DNA from 3 places in the Pseudarthrobacter sp. J1763 genome. Region 3 is predicted to be linked to each of the others. Evidence: riboswitches for the same ligand, from Rfam matches in the RefSeq annotation. Region 3 holds a riboswitch; each other region holds the start of a gene.
The links. Region 3 has a riboswitch for S-adenosylmethionine ahead of ACQQCD_RS01645 (aminotransferase class V-fold PLP-dependent enzyme). Riboswitches for the same ligand answer to the same signal wherever they lie in the genome.
Positions count from the first base shown of each region.

Region 1: it holds a riboswitch for S-adenosylmethionine, as region 3 does, so the genes downstream of both, ACQQCD_RS11270 (bifunctional o-acetylhomoserine/o-acetylserine sulfhydrylase) here and ACQQCD_RS01645 (aminotransferase class V-fold PLP-dependent enzyme) in region 3, are expected to answer to the same signal.
Region 2: it holds a riboswitch for S-adenosylmethionine, as region 3 does, so the genes downstream of both, ACQQCD_RS02335 (hypothetical protein) here and ACQQCD_RS01645 (aminotransferase class V-fold PLP-dependent enzyme) in region 3, are expected to answer to the same signal.

Region 1 is NZ_JBNPEN010000011.1:68,711-74,084, forward strand. It holds gene ACQQCD_RS11260 (hypothetical protein) at 1-199, shown strand, start outside; gene metX (homoserine O-acetyltransferase MetX) at 215-1,342, opposite strand; gene ACQQCD_RS11270 (bifunctional o-acetylhomoserine/o-acetylserine sulfhydrylase) at 1,365-2,681, opposite strand; SAM riboswitch class IV at 2,733-2,849, opposite strand; gene ACQQCD_RS11275 (VOC family protein) at 3,002-3,640, shown strand; gene ACQQCD_RS11280 (CPBP family intramembrane glutamic endopeptidase) at 3,693-4,451, opposite strand; gene ACQQCD_RS11285 (histidine phosphatase family protein) at 4,546-5,223, shown strand; gene ACQQCD_RS11290 (DeoR/GlpR family DNA-binding transcription regulator) at 5,225-5,374, opposite strand, start outside.
Region 2 is NZ_JBNPEN010000002.1:68,586-73,959, forward strand. It holds gene ACQQCD_RS02320 (gamma-glutamyl-gamma-aminobutyrate hydrolase family protein) at 1-372, opposite strand, end outside; gene ACQQCD_RS02325 (LOG family protein) at 410-1,540, shown strand; gene ACQQCD_RS02330 (VIT1/CCC1 transporter family protein) at 1,569-2,699, opposite strand; gene ACQQCD_RS02335 (hypothetical protein) at 2,812-3,186, opposite strand; SAM riboswitch class IV at 3,199-3,308, opposite strand; partial or broken gene ACQQCD_RS02340 (sodium:solute symporter) at 3,401-4,929, opposite strand; gene ACQQCD_RS02345 (helix-turn-helix domain-containing protein) at 5,167-5,374, shown strand, end outside.
Region 3 is NZ_JBNPEN010000001.1:346,678-352,051, reverse strand. It holds gene aroA (3-phosphoshikimate 1-carboxyvinyltransferase) at 1-1,047, shown strand, start outside; gene rsgA (ribosome small subunit-dependent GTPase A) at 1,049-2,164, shown strand; gene hisN (histidinol-phosphatase) at 2,230-3,048, shown strand; SAM riboswitch class IV at 3,163-3,277, shown strand; gene ACQQCD_RS01645 (aminotransferase class V-fold PLP-dependent enzyme) at 3,309-4,709, shown strand; gene ACQQCD_RS01640 (class I SAM-dependent methyltransferase) at 4,759-5,374, shown strand, end outside.

The sequences.
Region 1 (5,374 bases), on a different contig from region 3:
GGATTCGTACGGCCAACAGTCTTATGGCCAGCCGGTAAACAACCAGCCGCCCGTGGCGAGCACACCGAATGAGGCTGGGACCGCATCAGCCGGTGGATTCCGGGCACGCCGCTTAGCTGAACTGGATGCCCAATTCAGTGACGGCAAAATTGCCATGGAGGATTACATGGCTCAGCGCGCGGAGATTATGCGAGGTTAAGGCGCGTTTGGGCTCTTAGGCCAAGAACTTCCGCAACGGTTCAGATAGTTGGGCAATGTGCGTCAAGAATCCGTCGTGCCCAATTTCAGCTTTGATGGTGTGTACCTCCACTTTGTGTGGCAAGGCTTCGGCCAGCTCTGCTGACTGACGCGGAAAATACAAACGATCAGAGTCCACTGCTGCAACAAAAAAGGCACTCGAAACCTCGCCCAGGGCTGCCTTGAGGGTACCCCTCCCCCGCGTGACGTCGTGACTCATCAACGCTTCGGTCAGAACAATATAGCTATTGGCATCAAAGCGCTGCACCAGCTTGTTGCCTTGGTGGTCAAGGTAGCTTTCCACCTGGTAGCGTCCTCGATCAGCTACGCAAGCGGCGCGCAAGGGCTCCTCATTCACTTGCGGCTTGCGGCCAAAACGGAACTCGAGTTCGGATTCCGAACGGTAGGTGATGTGCGCAATTCGGCGGGCCAAAGCGAGCCCAGCTTCAGGCGCGGGTCCCGCATAGTAATTGCCGTCGTCGAACGCTGGATCCTGACGAATTGCCAAGGTTTGCGCCTGCGCAAAGGCGATCTGCTCCGCGGTGCTTGCAGCGCCGCAGGCAATAACCACACAACGCTCCACGCGCTCCGGGAAACTTGTTGCCCACTCCAGCGCCCGTGCCCCGCCCATAGACCCACCAGCGACTGTATGCCAGCGGCGAATCCCGAGGGCATCGGCTAACCGCGCTTCAACCACTGCTGCGTCTCGCAGCGTGACAAAGGGGAACCGAGAACCCCAAGGAGCACCATCATCGGCCACCGATGACGGCCCAGTGGTTCCGTAACAACCACCCAGGACGTTGATGGCCACCACAAAATACTTGTTAGTGTCCACCGGCGCCCCTGGACCAACCAGGTCATCCCACCAACCTGATTCGTTGCTCTCACCACGGGCAACATGAGTGCTCCCGGTCAGTGCGTGCTCGATCAGAACAGCATTGGAGGCGTCAGCGTTGAGCGCGCCCCATGTTTCGTAAGCCAGTGTGACCTCAGGAAGGTAACCTCCAGCTTCGAGTTCAATCGCACCAACACTGTGCCGAGCCACAAAGCCGTCGCGGGGAGGCAAGGGAGCCGTACGTTCGGGAGCCGGAGCAATAAGAGTCATTGAAGGCAACCTCCGTTCTTGGCTAGTTGCCTTTGGCAGCGCGGAAGCCGGCGTCGAGGTCGGCAAGAATGTCATCGATGTGCTCGATTCCCACGGAGAGTCGGACCAGACCGGGTGTTACACCGGCAACCGCTTGCTGTTCCGGTGTGAGCTGGCTGTGAGTGGTGGAGGCGGGATGAATCACCAAGGAGCGGACGTCGCCGATGTTGGCAACATGCGAGTGCAGTTCTAAAGCGTCCACAAATCGCTTTCCAGCCTCAACACCACCGGGCAATTCGAACGAGACCACTGCACCTGTTCCACGAGGGCCGTATTTGCGACCGCGGGCAAACCACGGGCTGGACTCGAGACCGGCGTAAGCCACAGAGACTACATCGTCGCGAGCCTCAAGCCATTGGGCCGTTTTGACCGCGTTCTCCACGTGGCGTTCCACGCGCAAGCTCAGCGTTTCAAGTCCCTGAGCAATGAGGAATGCGTTGAATGGTGACACTGCTGCGCCGAGGTCCCGCAAGAGTTGAACTCGAGCTTTAAGGATGAAGGATAGGTTGGCCCCGAGGGCGCCATCCTTGCCAAGATCCCGTGCATAAACCAGCCCGTTGTAGCTGGGGTCTGGGGTGTTGAAATTAGGGAAACGGTCCGGATAAGCAGCGAAATCAAACTTTCCCGAATCCACAATCACACCAGCAATTGCGCTGCCGTGGCCACCCAAATATTTGGTTGCCGAATGAACGACGACGTCTGCTCCCCATTCGATGGGACGAATCAGGTAGGGGGTGGCCAGAGTGTTGTCCACAATCAGCGGAACGCCGATCTCATGTGCCAAAGCGGAGATACCTTCAAGGTCCAGTACATCTTGGCGCGGGTTAGAAACTACCTCACCGAAGAATAATTTGGTGTTCGGTTTGACAGCCGCACGCCACTGGTCAAGATTGTCCGGGTCCTTCACAAAGGTGGCCTCCACACCGAACTTTTTGAGTGTGTGCGCCAGCAAATTGTACGTTCCGCCGTAGAGGCTGGGGCTCGCCACAATGTGATCGCCAGCCTCGGCAACGTTGAGGATTGCCAAAGTTGCAGCAGCCTGGCCCGAGCTCAGAAGGAGCGCCCCAATGCCGCCTTCCAAGCTAGCGATTCGCTGCTCAACCGCATCCTGCGTGGGGTTACCAATGCGGGTGTAGATGGGGGCTAGCTCGCTCAACGAGAAACGATTGGCTGCACTCTCGGCACTAGGAAAAACAAAAGAAGTTGTCTGATAAATCGGCAGTGCCCGGGCGCCGGTAGCGACATCTGGTTCCTGACCAACATGGATCTGACGGGTTTCAAAGGACCATGAATTCGACATGTTCGTTCCTCAGGTTAAGGACCGAGACCTCTAGCCGAGACTGAGGCGAACGGACCGCGCTTGCTCCGCGACCCGTTGCCGCGAAACCTGGTCTTCACCCGGGGCACCCCACCGCTAGAAGAGGGTTGCCGGCCAGCAAACCGGGGTTTAGCGCTGGCACTCATGACCTTTTTATAGAGTAGGCCCCGCGAGCTGCAGTCTCCAGTGCGTGTGACAAATATGACGAAGATGACTGCGACCACACAGAATGTAGGGACATCCCATAACGCTTAGGTGAGCCTTAGCTGAGACCTCCATCACAAAGTGCCAAGATGAATGGCATGCGCATGGATCACGTCTCTTACGCTTGTGAAACCGACGGCCTCACGGCCACTACCGAACGAATCTCCGCCGCCTTAGGTGTAGATGCAGTCCGTGGCGGAGTGCATCCCCGCTTCGGTACTCGTAACATGATCATTCCCCTCTCTGGGCACACCTATCTTGAAGTGGTGGAGGTCCTAGACCACCCCGCTTCGGACAAAGCCCCGTTTGGACAAGCTGTGCGCGCCCGTTCCGCTGCCGGCGGTGGCTGGATGGGATGGTGTGTGGAAGTCGAGGACCTCTCCCCCTTTGAACAGCGACTTGGCAGAGCAGCAGTCCCGGGCAACCGCAAATTCCCTGACGGCCGCGAATTGATGTGGCACCAGATTGGCATCCTCGGTCTGATTGCAGACCCGCAGGTCCCCTACATGCTCAAGTGGGAGGGTGACCCGCAACTGCACCCTTCCAACGTCTACAACAGCGAAATCGCGATGTCCAAACTGACTATCGCGGGCTCAGCTGAGCGCGTTACCGAATGGTTGGGTGAGCCAGTAGAACAGCCTCTAGAAGATGTAGCCGTTGAGTGGGTAGCACCGCACGGCACACCTGGCATTATGTCCGTCACCTTCAACACTCCCAACGGAGCTGTCACCATCTAGGCTTCACACTTCTGCAAGCATAAAATCGATCGGCCTGAGTTAGCGTTCCGCGTTAGCCTAGGCCGATTGCTTTGCCAAAGAGGCTGAAACCTACAAAGGCAGCAATATCCAGGAGCGCGTGCGCCACCAAGAGCGGAACCAATCTGCACTGACGCGAGTACAACCACGCGAAGAGCAAACCCATCACCACGTTGCCAATAAACGGTCCGAACCCTTGATACAGGTGGTAGCTACCGCGCAACAGCGAGCTAACAATGATGGCTGCCGGAACCCGCCAGCCCAATTTCTCCCAGCGGGCCAACAAATAGCCCACTACAATAACTTCTTCGAGAATTGAGTGGCGCACCGCGGAGAGGATCAAAACCGGCACCGTCCACCAGTGAGCGTCCAAGGCGGAGGGGATAATCGCCGTCGTAATTCCAGCTGCTCGGCCAGCGGCGTACAGTGCCAGAGTTCCGGCACCCAACACCGCGGCCAAGACCAGACCAGTCAATACGTCTTTGACCAGCGAGCCCAGAGAACCTCGCTTTAGCCCAAGCCGAGCTAAGGCACCCGGCCCCTCCCCTGCTAAAAAGTAGATCACCAACAACACCGGCACCAGCGAGAAACCAATGTCCAAAAGTTGGTATAGAGCGTCAAAGAACTCGCGGTTATTCCTCGAGGCATTGAGTGTAGACGTCGACTGACTCAGCGGGCCTTGGCTCATCTTGTCAGCCAACTGCACTACCGAATAGACCGCTGATTGCCCCAACGAAAGCCCAAGCACAATCAGGATTTCAAGCCGCAGTCTTTTGCGCGCAGGGGTAAGCATTTCACTATCTTGCCGTGAATAACCCATGGTGATGCTCCAACTTTCCTGTGAACCAACTCTGAGTTGCCCGTCCACGTGGATATGCTTGGGGACTATGAGCGCTCCACAGCAAATCATTATGGTCCGTCACGGTCAATCGGCGGCCAATGTGGACACCACCATCTATAACAGGGTGCCGGATTACCGCATCCCACTGACCGAGCTAGGCGTACAACAAGCCAAAGAAGCCGGCGAGAAAATCCGGCGTCAATTAGATGGGCAGCCAGTTTGTGTTTACGTCTCGCCCTACTTGCGTGCCTACCAAACACTGGAAGCCCTCAACCTCGGTTCTTTGGCGGAGCGAGTGATTGAAGAGCCCAGGCTGCGCGAACAAGACTGGGCTAATTTCCAGATCGCCGGGGATATTGCAGACCAAAAAGAACTTCGCAACGCCTACGGACACTTCTTCTACCGCTTCCGCGAAGGAGAATCCGGCTCCGACGTGTACGACCGCATTTCCTCGTTTATGGAAACCCTGTACCGGCACTGGTCCAAAGAGAACTACGCCCCCAACGCACTGTTTGTCACACACGGATTAACCATGCGCTTGTTTTGTATGCGCTGGTTTCACTGGTCGGTTGAATACTTTGAATCGCTGAACAACCCAGAGAATGCCGAAATTCGGACGCTTCACCGCGCTGACGGAAAGTACAAGCTAGACCGTCCCTTTACCCAGTGGGTCAACCGCGAAGAAACCGCAACGGTGCTCAACGCTCCACCCATGCTGTTTTGAGCTATCCGACGCTGTCCGCAACGATGACGCGAATCCCTTGTGCTTCAAAGGCTGCACGTGAATCGGCGCTGATGCCAGAATCAGTGATGAGGTTCCGCAGCTGGTAACCGCCCATCGTGGCAAAAGCACGCTGGCCAATCTTTGAAGAATC
Region 2 (5,374 bases), on a different contig from region 3:
GCCGCACAGGACGTTGACCAGTTGGTGCCCGCGGCAGATCCCCAAAAGCGGAACCTTCGCAGCGAGCGCCCGGCGGCCGATGGCAAGGTCCAGTTCGTCTTGCGCGGGGTTAACGTCGTAGCACTCCCGAATCGGCGTTTGCCCGTAGAGCTGCGGGTTGACGTCTCCGCCGCCGGGAAGAACCACACCGTCCAGCGGCTGAGCGTTATAGTCATCCGAGCTGTGCAACAGCACGGGAGACCCGCCTGCGTCGCGAACCAGCTGGACAATAAAGTCGAAAAGTTGGTTAGCTTCCCCAACCCGCGAATCGGCTCCCTCGGCGTCGCTCAGGCGGACAGGGATACCAATGGCAGGTGCGGCAAAACGGTGCATGCTCCATTGTGCATCTTGCGCTGGATAGGGTGGGATTATGTCGCGTCATTCATCGTTGAAACCTAGCCCGCGCTCGCTCGAAGTGGAATCCCTGGCCCACTTTGACCAGCTAGTGGCGGCTGGGGCTAGGTCCATGCATGGTTGGCACGTGCAGTCCCTAGACCTGCAAGAACGATCGGCTGAGCTGAAACGGTTGAACCCGCAGGGGGCCATTTTCTTAGGCTGCAGTTTTGCCACGGGGATGGATGAGTCATTGCGTTCACGGGGAGCACTGCTGTTTCCCAAACTCGGCGGGATCGACTTTGACCCATACCGCGGCACGCTCTACACAGCGGGGGAGTTGTACAACGGAGTCAGTGAACACCCTTACGAGGAAACCCTGGACGCCCGGGTGTACCAGTGGAGTCTGCGAGTGGGGCAGAGGCGGAGTTTGGATGCCACCTTGGCAGCAGCCTTGCACGATCACGCCATTGGTGATGCGCTCGAGGAATTCGTTGAAACCAAGACTCGCCGTGGGGTGGTCGGTGTGATGGGCGGTCATAGCGCGCAACGCGGGAGCGATGACTACGCACAAGCTGCGGAATTGGGCCGGTCACTGGCTCAAGAGGGCTTTTTGGTGGCTACCGGTGGTGGGCCGGGCGCCATGGAAGCGGCGAACCTCGGAGCGTTGATGAGTGCGGGGCCAGACGCTGACCTTCAGGCGGCTTTGAAGTCCTTGGCGCAGGTCCCGAGCTTTCGTCCTTCAATTTCTGCCTGGGCGCGAGCTGCACAAAACGTGGTGAACTCAGTGCCAAGCCCCGTAGCAAGCCTCGGGATTCCCACCTGGTTCTACGGTCATGAGCCGCCGAATCTGTTCGCAAGCGGGATTGCCAAGTACTTCGCCAACTCGATCCGCGAAGCAATCCTCCTCGAGTTGTGCACCGGTGGCATTGTGTTTCTGCCTGGTGCTGCCGGCACGGTTCAAGAGGTTTTCCAGGATGCTTGCGAGAACTATTACGGCACCCCAGAGACCGTCAGGCCCATGGTTTTAGTGGGCCGGACGTATTGGCAAAACAAGGTCCCGGTGTGGCAGCTGCTGAGTTCTCTGGCTGCGGGAAAGCCGATGGAGCGGCACGTCCACTTGGTGGATACTGTAGCAGACGCCGTCGAACTTTTACGCTCCAAATAACCCAACGGAAAGGGAGAGTGAAAGTCTCCTAGCCGATCGTGGCACCAAACAGTAGACCTAAACCGTACGTGGCCCCGGCAGCACCGAGGCCAATCGCCAGTTGGCGCAGTGCCCGGCTGAGTGGGGAGGTACCGGAGAGCAAACCAACGACGGCGCCAGTCACCAACAGTGCCAAGCCCACCAGAACGGCGGCGACGATCAGCGCCGGCATTCCGGCCATCCCAAAGATGAACGGCAAAATCGGGATGATGGCACCGGAAGCGAAGAAGCAGAAGCTTGAGGTGGCAGCGCCCCATGCGGTACCCACAGCCTCGTGTTCGTCCTCAGGCTCAGGCAATTCCGGCTGCAAGGACAAGCTGGGATCGCAGTCGCAGCTCAAAATGCCCAAGCGCTCGGCGGCCCGGTGCTCGGCCGCTTCTTGGCTCATTCCGCGGGCCCGGTAAACCAACACTAGTTCGTTCTGATCCACATCCAGCTGGGGTGCTGCATGGAGGGTGATCTGGGTAGGCCGTGATGCTTCGAGCAATTCGCGCTGAGAACGGACTGAAACAAATTCGCCAGCACCCATGGACAAAGCGCCTGCCAGCAGGCCGGCAACACCACTAAAGAGGACAACTTGGCTGCTCACACCCGTCGCGGCCATACCCATCACCAAGGACAAATTGCTGACCAGGCCGTCATTGGCGCCAAATACAGCTGCGCGGAACGTGCCGGAGAGGCGGTTACGGCCGCGGGTTGCCAAACCACGAACTACTTCCTCGTGAATGGCTTCGTCGGCGGCCATGGCCGGGGTAGCAGCCGGGTCTGTGGCGTAGGGGGAGCGGCCCTCGGCGCGCTGGGCCAAGGCCAAAACGAACACGGATCCAAAGTTCCGGGCCAAGAATCCGAGGAGCTGACTGTTGAGCGAGGCGGCACGCTTCTGCTCAGCATGCTCGCCCAAGAGCTGCTCCCAGTGAGCCTCATGCCGGCCCTCAGCTTCGGCCAAAGCGAGCAAGATTGAGCGCTCTTCGCCTTCGCGGCGCTGGGCCAAATCGCGGTATACGGCCGCTTCGGCGCGCTCGTCGGCGAGGTACTGCCGCCAGCGTTTGATGTCTGCAGAAGTAGCTTCAGTAACTGCTTGCTGGTGGGTTCCGGACTGCTCTTCCGGCGTTGAATTCAACTCGGGCTCCTGGGTTCAATGAAAGGTGGCGCCCCGTTGCGCAACCATCACTGTACCGTTTATCGGCTCGGATTTTGGGCCGGTATTCCTTGCGAAAAAGTTTCGGTAGACCTTAATTTGTGGCTTTCAGAGTGAAGCTCAGAGGTTTCCCACGGCGGTGCCCTATGGCGGCTACACGGACAGTCAGCACAGCGTTCACTTCATCCCAGCCCGGTTGAGCCACAGCATTGTTCAGTGCTCGGGCCAACTCCTTCGGCTCGGCACACCAATACCGTTGAGACCCACTTGAGCGCCAGATGGTGACGGTGCCCAAATTTAGATCCACGGCTGGCAGGACCGGCACCGTGGTGGGCTGGGACGCGGTGTCCGCGGCGTCGTCGTACTTAAGCGATTGCTGAAACTGAACTGGTTCTTGAAACTGAATTGGTTCTTGAAACTGAACTGGTTGCTGCGGGGCTGAATAGCGGTCTGTGGGGGCGGCTGACACGGCCGGATCCTTCCGTTGCTCTTGCCCCGGCCTTCTGGCCGCGGCCGCTTCCTCATCCGAACCACCCGCGAACATGGGGTTGGTCTGTGGTAAGTCGGAGCTTGGCACCACAAGTCTTGAAGCTGCGCACCAGCTTACAACGCACTGCGGCGGTGCCGGAATTTGTGAATCCGGCACCGCCGCAGGAGGTGCTTTTGTTACGTGCTCTGTGCGTCTAAGGAACTGCTACCGGCGTTTTTTCTTCCACAACTGCGCCTGATACACGCTTGTCCCATGCGGCGCGAACAGCCGCGTCAGTGGGCTTAGTCAGGAGTGAGAGAACCACATAAACCAGCAGCGACGCGCCAAGGCCCCAGTAGATGGGATCGTTGGCGTACACGCCATCCTCGCTGGGGATGATGCCAGCGGAGTAGGCAATCAGCAGTGCCAGAGTGAGGACGGAGCCAACAGCCATTGACCATGCAGCGGCGATTCCGGTACCGCGCTTCCACACCAGACCACCTAGGATTGCCACCAGTAGACCGCCCACCAGGATGTCGTAAGCGATGGTCAAAGCCACCACAACATCCTGCGCGGCCATGGAAATCAGCACGGCGATGATGCCCAAAGCAAGGACCCAATAACGGTTGGCTTTGACGTCGTGCTCCGGGTTTTCGGTGTCATTGGTGTTGATGGTTTTCCCAAACCAGCTGGCAACAAAAGGAACAACATCGGCGCGTGCCACGGTTGCTGCGGCAATGAGCGCACCGGACGCAGTGGACATCATGGCGGCAACAGCGGCAGCCATGACCAGACCACCGATCCCGATTGGCAAAATGTTGGTGGCGACCTCGGCGTAAACAACGTCCTTGCCGAGTGCTTTGACGTCAATATTGGGCAGTGCTACCTTGGCGGCCAAGCCGATCAAAGCGCCGGCCACACCGTAGAGAATGCAGTAGATACCGGCAGTGGCGCCGCCCCAACGGGCAACCGCAGGGGTTTTGGCGGTGAACACACGCTGCCAAATGTCCTGACCGATCAACAGACCCAAGGTGTAGACCACAAAGTACGTGATGATGGTCTGGACCCCGATGCCGTCCATCTGGAAGAAGCTCGCGTCAACGCGTTCGCGGATGCCGTTTAGGCCGCCGGCTGCGTTGAGTGTGAACGGGAGCATCAGGAAGAAGATGCCCACGGTTTTGATGATGAACTGAACCTGGTCAGCGAGGGTAATGGACCACATACCGCCGATAGTCGAGTACACCAGCACAATGGCACCGCCCACGGCGATGGCCAGCCAACGTTCCCAGCCGAAGAGAACCACAAAAATGGTGGCGTAGGCGCCCGTAGAAGTTGCGCAGAGCATCAGGGTGTAGGCAAGCATCACAATGCCAGAGGTCTGCGTGGCGCGCTGGCCGTAACGCAGGCTGAGCATTTGGGAAACAGTGTAAATCTTGAGGCGCTGAATGGTGGGGGCGAAGAGCAAGCTCAGCAGCAAAACACCGGCGCCAATGGCGACCACCAGCCACATACCGGAAATACCAAACTTGTAGCCGAGGCCGACGCCACCTACGGTGGATGCGCCTCCCAGTACGACGGCGGCCATGGTGCCTGTGTAGAGCAGGGGACCAAGGCGGCGGCCCGCTACGAGGAAGTCGCTGTTGTTTTGGTGCGGGACTTGCCCCACCAGCCGAACGCCAGCATGGCGAGCAAATATGCCACCACAATAACGATGTTGATGATGTTGCCAGAAGCGGCATTCATGGGGAGCTCCTCAGAGCGTTATATAAGAGGTTGGGGTGGTGACCACGCGGATATTTCCTATGAGGCAACCTTTGTTGCCCGCCACGCTATTATGTGATGGGCCTAACAGTCAATCTCGTGACATAACAAGTGAGCTTTGAAGGCACGCCTTAGGATGGCTCCAGTGACCTGGGCAGGCTCTGGCTGGAACAACGGTGTTTGGCCGAGGCTGCGCGAACCAGCGGTGAAAGGTTTTTGATGAAGGCATTGCCCGTAGAACCCAGCAGTACCCCCGTGGCGATCGGCTCCCGGATTAGGGCCGCCCGCCAATCCCAGCGCCTGACCATCGAACAAGTTGCTGCCGCCACTGGCTTGACCAAAGGATTTCTCAGCAGGGTGGAACGTGACCTGACTTCGCCGTCGGTAGCTTCCTTGGTGACCTTGTGCCAGGTGCTATCCGTTTCCG
Region 3 (5,374 bases):
CCTACCGCGAGTACGAACATTGATTGCGGCCTCGCCGGAACGGTGATGCGATTTGTTCCGCCAGTGGCCGCTCTTCGCAACGGCGTTACGGTCTTCGATGGCGACCCGCACGCGCGCAAGCGCCCCATGAACACCATCATCTCGGCGCTAGGCGCCTTGGGAATTCAAACGCAAACGCCCGACGGCGAGGTGGCAACTTCTCTGCCATTCGCTGTCTCCGGAACGGGTGAAGTTAAGGGCGGTCACATTGTGATCGATGCGAGCGCCTCTTCTCAGTTTGTCTCTGCGTTGTTGTTGGTAGGTGCCCGTTTTACCGAGGGCCTTCACCTCGAACATGTGGGCCAGACGGTCCCAAGCTTGGATCACATCAACATGACGGTGGAGGTTCTTCGCCAAGTGGGTGTGACAGTTGATAACTCGGTTCCTAACCACTGGGTGGTGGAACCGGGAGCCATCAGCGCTTTCGACCAGCGCATTGAGCAGGATCTTTCTAATGCTGGCCCCTTCCTGGCCGCTGCACTGGCTACGCATGGCACCGTCAGGATCCCCAACTGGCCGGAAAAAACCACCCAAGTGGGTGACCAGTGGCGAAGCATTCTTGCCCAAATGGGCGCCACCGTAACGCTCGACGGCGGGACACTCACCGTAACTGGCGGGCCCGAGATCAAGGGGTCCACCTTTGATGAAACCAGCGAATTGGCTCCTACAGTTGCCGCATTGTGCGCCTTGGCTAACAGCCCCTCGCAATTGACCGGAATCGCACATTTGCGCGGTCACGAAACCGACCGGCTGGCCGCCCTTGTGGCGGAAATTAATCGCTTAGGTGGCGATGCCGAGGAAACCAGCGATGGCCTGATAATTCGGCCCGCCAAGCTCCGTGCCGACGTCGTACGTAGTTACGCTGACCACCGAATGGCGACCGCCGGTGCCATCCTTGGCCTCGCGGTACCCGGCGTTGAAGTCCAAGACATTGGCACAACGTCTAAAACCATGCCTGATTTCCCCCAGTTGTGGCATGCGATGCTCGCCCAGCACGGTGGTGACTAGCATGGCCCGTAGTCTGCAGTCCTGGGACGAATCCGATGTTCGGGTCCGGCCCAACAAAAAAGGTTCACGTCCACGCACTAAGGACCGCCCGGATCATCTTGAAGCGGTCATCGGGCGCATTATCACTGTTGACCGTGGCCGCTACACCGCGATCGTTGATGAGGACACCAGCACAGAACGAACAGTTATAGCTGCCCGAGCCCGTGAACTGCGGCGTAATCCCGTGGTTGCTGGAGACTTCGTTGCGCTAGTGGGTGATGTCTCTGGAGCGCCGGACACACTAGCCCGTCTGGTGCGAGTCGAAGAGCGACGCACCCTGTTGCGCCGTAGCGCTGATGACACGGACCCGGTGGAACGCGCTGTGGTAGCCAACGCAGACCAACTGGTCATTGTGGTGGCCGCAGCCAACCCAGAACCTCGTACCGGTTTTGTTGACCGGGCACTTGTTGCAGCGTATGATGCCGGAATTGCGCCGTTGCTCTTGGTCACCAAGGCGGACGTCAAAGATCCAGCACCTTTCTTGGCCAATTACGCGAATCTGGATTTGGAGATTGTGATTAGCCGGACGGCGGACAATGGCGCCTCCGGTATCGATGCCCGCTCCGACGACGGACTCTCAGCAAGTCTCGACGAGGCAGCTGTGAAGCAGCTTCGCAGCTTTTTGGACGCCAAAGTCACGGTGATGATCGGTCACTCCGGTGTTGGAAAATCCACCATGGTTAATGCCTTAACTGGTTCCCAACGAGCCACCGGCGGGGTAAATGCTGTTACTGGTCGCGGCCGCCATACTTCCAGTTCGGCCCTGGCACTCAGGCTTACTGATTCGCCAGCGGGAAGTTGGATTATCGACACCCCCGGCATCCGCTCCTTTGGTTTGGCTTTGGTTGACCCTGACCGGATCATCCGCGCTTTCCCTGACCTCGAGCCGGGTACCGATTCTTGCGAACGTGGCTGTAAACACAACACCTCGGCTGTAAATTGTGGTCTTGACCCGTGGGTTGCTGAGGGACATGCCGGAGCGGCCGGTGCTGAGCGCCTACTGTCCTTCCGCCGGCTATTGGGTACAGACCCCCGCCAAGAAGCCCGCGAGGGCAAGGAATTGGGCACCGTCAACTAGGCGTTACTTCGCTCCAGAGCTCCCACCTCCCAACCCTCGGGCGGATTTACCGGTAGCGTGGAAACATGACTCTTGCGCCACAAAGCTACAACGATGACCTACGCCTGGCCCACGTTCTTGCTGACTCTGTAGACGCCCAGACCATGGCCCGCTTCAAAGCGCAGGACCTCAATGTTGAGACCAAGCCGGACATGACGCCCGTGACGGACGCTGACAAGGCTGCCGAAGAATCCATTCGCGGCCAACTCTCCCGTTCCCGCCCGCGCGACGCTGTGCTGGGTGAAGAGTTTGGCAGCTCAGGTCATGGGGCACGACGCTGGATTATTGACCCGATCGACGGTACTAAGAACTTCATTCGCGGTGTTCCCGTGTGGGCAACGCTGATTGCCCTTGTTGACGAGGGTGAGCCGGTTGTTGGGGTGGTGAGCGCACCGGCACTGGGCAAACGCTGGTGGGCAGCTCAGGGAATGGGCGCCTATATGGGCCGTTCCTTGGCTTCCGCAACTCGTTTGCGGGTTTCTAATGTCACAGAGCTCTCCGACGCTTCGATGTCTTACTCGAGCCTGAGTGGGTGGAAGGAACGCGGAAATCTCGACGAGTTCCTAGCGTTGACTGAAGACGTATGGCGCACCCGGGCCTACGGAGATTTTTGGTCCTATTGCATGGTCGCCGAAGGTGCAGTGGACATTGCCTGCGAGCCGGAATTGAACCTCTATGACATGGCCGCTTTGGTTCCGATTGTTACTGAGGCCGGTGGGCGTTTTACCTCGCTCGATGGCGCTGATGGCCCCTTTGGCGGCAACGCCTTGGCGACCAACTCGATTCTTCACTCCGAGGTTCTGCACCGTTTGAATCCCGAGTTGGACGACCTCTTGAGTAACTAGCACCTCGAAGAACTGCGGCTCAGGCAAAGCGGGCGTGGAAACACGCTTCACACAACACGTAACATTTCCCGGAGGCTTGAGCTCGCCGGGATGGGTACCTTAGTGTTTTTGGCAGGTCACGAGTGCCAGCGCTAAACCCCGGTTTGCTGGTCGGCAACCCTCCTATCGCGGTGGGGTGCCCCGGGTGACGACCTGGCTGGCAATGAACCGTTGCTGGCAAGCGCGAACCCCTCAGGGGTTCCTCTCCGATGAGGTCACACATGTCTCTTGCTCGCCTGTCCCCCGCCTTCACTGCCGAATACTCTGCTCAGCAGGCTGTTTCTGCAGTTCGCCCGCTTGCTGCAGTCACCGGTGCCGAAATTGTTGCCCCACTGATCCAAGGTGGTGGTGTCCGCTACGCCAACTTGGACTACGGAGCTTCCGCTCCGGCGCTGAGCGTGGTTTCCGCCTACTTGAATGAGATCCTCCCCTATTACGCCAGCGTCCACCGAGGCGCTGGCTATGCCTCGCAGATCAGCACCTCGGTGTACGAAAATGCTCGGAACATTGTGCGTGACTTTGTGGGCGGCCGTCCTGATGACACGGTGATTTTCACCCGGAACACCACCGATTCACTCAACGTCTTAGCCGGCTCCCTACCAAGCGTTCATGGCAGTCCACTCGGCGAAGTTCTCTACTTGGATATTGAGCACCACGCCAATCTGCTCCCTTGGCAACGGTTGCCACACCGCAGCGTAGTGGCGGAGTCAACGATTGAGGCGACTGTCCGGGCCCTGGATGCTGAACTCGCTAACGGCGGGATTTCCTTGCTGGCAGTCACGGGCGCCTCAAATGTCACCGGCGAAGTTCTGCCGCTACAGCGACTAGCCACACTCGCTCACCAGCATGGTGCACGGATTGTTGTGGATGCTGCTCAATTAGCTCCGCACCGCCGAATCAATATTTCGGAACTGGACGTTGACTATCTCGCGTTCTCCGGCCACAAACTGTATGCACCGTTCGGCGCAGGAGTGCTGGTGGGACGCAGCGACTGGCTCGATGAAGGCACCCCGCTTCTTGCCGGTGGCGGTGCCGTCAAGGAAGCTCGGCTGGATTCGGTGACGTGGACTACCGGTCCGGCTCGCCATGAAGCTGGCTCGCCCAACGTTTTGGGTGCAGCAACCTTGGCCCGGGCCACCCAAATTTTGGCCAGTCTCGACGAATCACAGTGGATCGGTCACGAAGCGGCCATCCGTGACCACCTTGTTGAGGGCTTGAGCTCCATTAGCGGGGTGAAGGTTCACAAGATCTTCCCTCAGGATCATCTGGACACCATTGGTGTAGTGAACTTTTCGGTAGAAGGTTACGACGCCGGACTGGTGGCCGCTTACTTATCTGCAGAGCACGGAATTGGGATTCGTGACGGTAAGTTCTGCGCTCACCCCTTGTTGAAGCGGCTTGGGCTGCCAGCTGGATCATTGCGGGCCAGCTTCGGCGTTGGATCCCGCCTTGAGGACGCAGAACGGCTTATCAAGGCTGTGACCGAACTTCGCAGTAGTGGCTTGGGGTGGGACTACGTGATCGACGCTGGTCGTTGGGTTCCTGCCAACGATTCCCGCAACTACCCCGATTGGGCGCCGAATACTCCGGGAACAGCCGGTGCAGCACCCTGCTCGGTCTAAAGTGGAAGCGGTATAAAACTCGCCCCACTTCTTGGAAGGATAGCCACGCGTGATTGGCGGTCCCAAAATCCACCACGAACGTCGCCGTGAGCTCGGCAAGGCCTTCGAAGATGGTGCCGAACACTACAACGAGGTGCGCCCTGGGTACCCGCTTGAGATTGCTCAGTGGCTTGTGCCTGAGGGCGCACGGCGGGCTGCAGACTTGGGCGCCGGGACGGGTAAATTCACTGCCCGCTTAGTGGAGCTTGGACTCGAAGTCAGCGCCGTGGATCCTTCCGATGACATGCTGATGCAGTTGAGGCTGGTCCTGCCCACGGTGTCGTCCTATCTGGGCACTGCAGAATCCACTGGCCTGTCCGCCCAGACATTCCAAGTAGTCACTGTTGCCCAAGCGTGGCACTGGGTTGACCCGCACCTTGCGAGCGAAGAGGTTGCCCGGATTCTGACTCCGGGTGGGGTGTTAGGGCTGGTGTGGAATCAACTGGACACCACCATCCCCTGGGTTCATCGCCTCTCACGGATTATGCATGCTGGTGATGTTCTAAAACCCGACTTTCGGCCCGCCGTCGGATCTGAATTCGCGGCCCTCGAATCTCTCACCATTCATTGGGCGGATCCGCTGACGCCCGTGGGCATCATCGAGCTGGCGAAATCGCGCAGTTTTT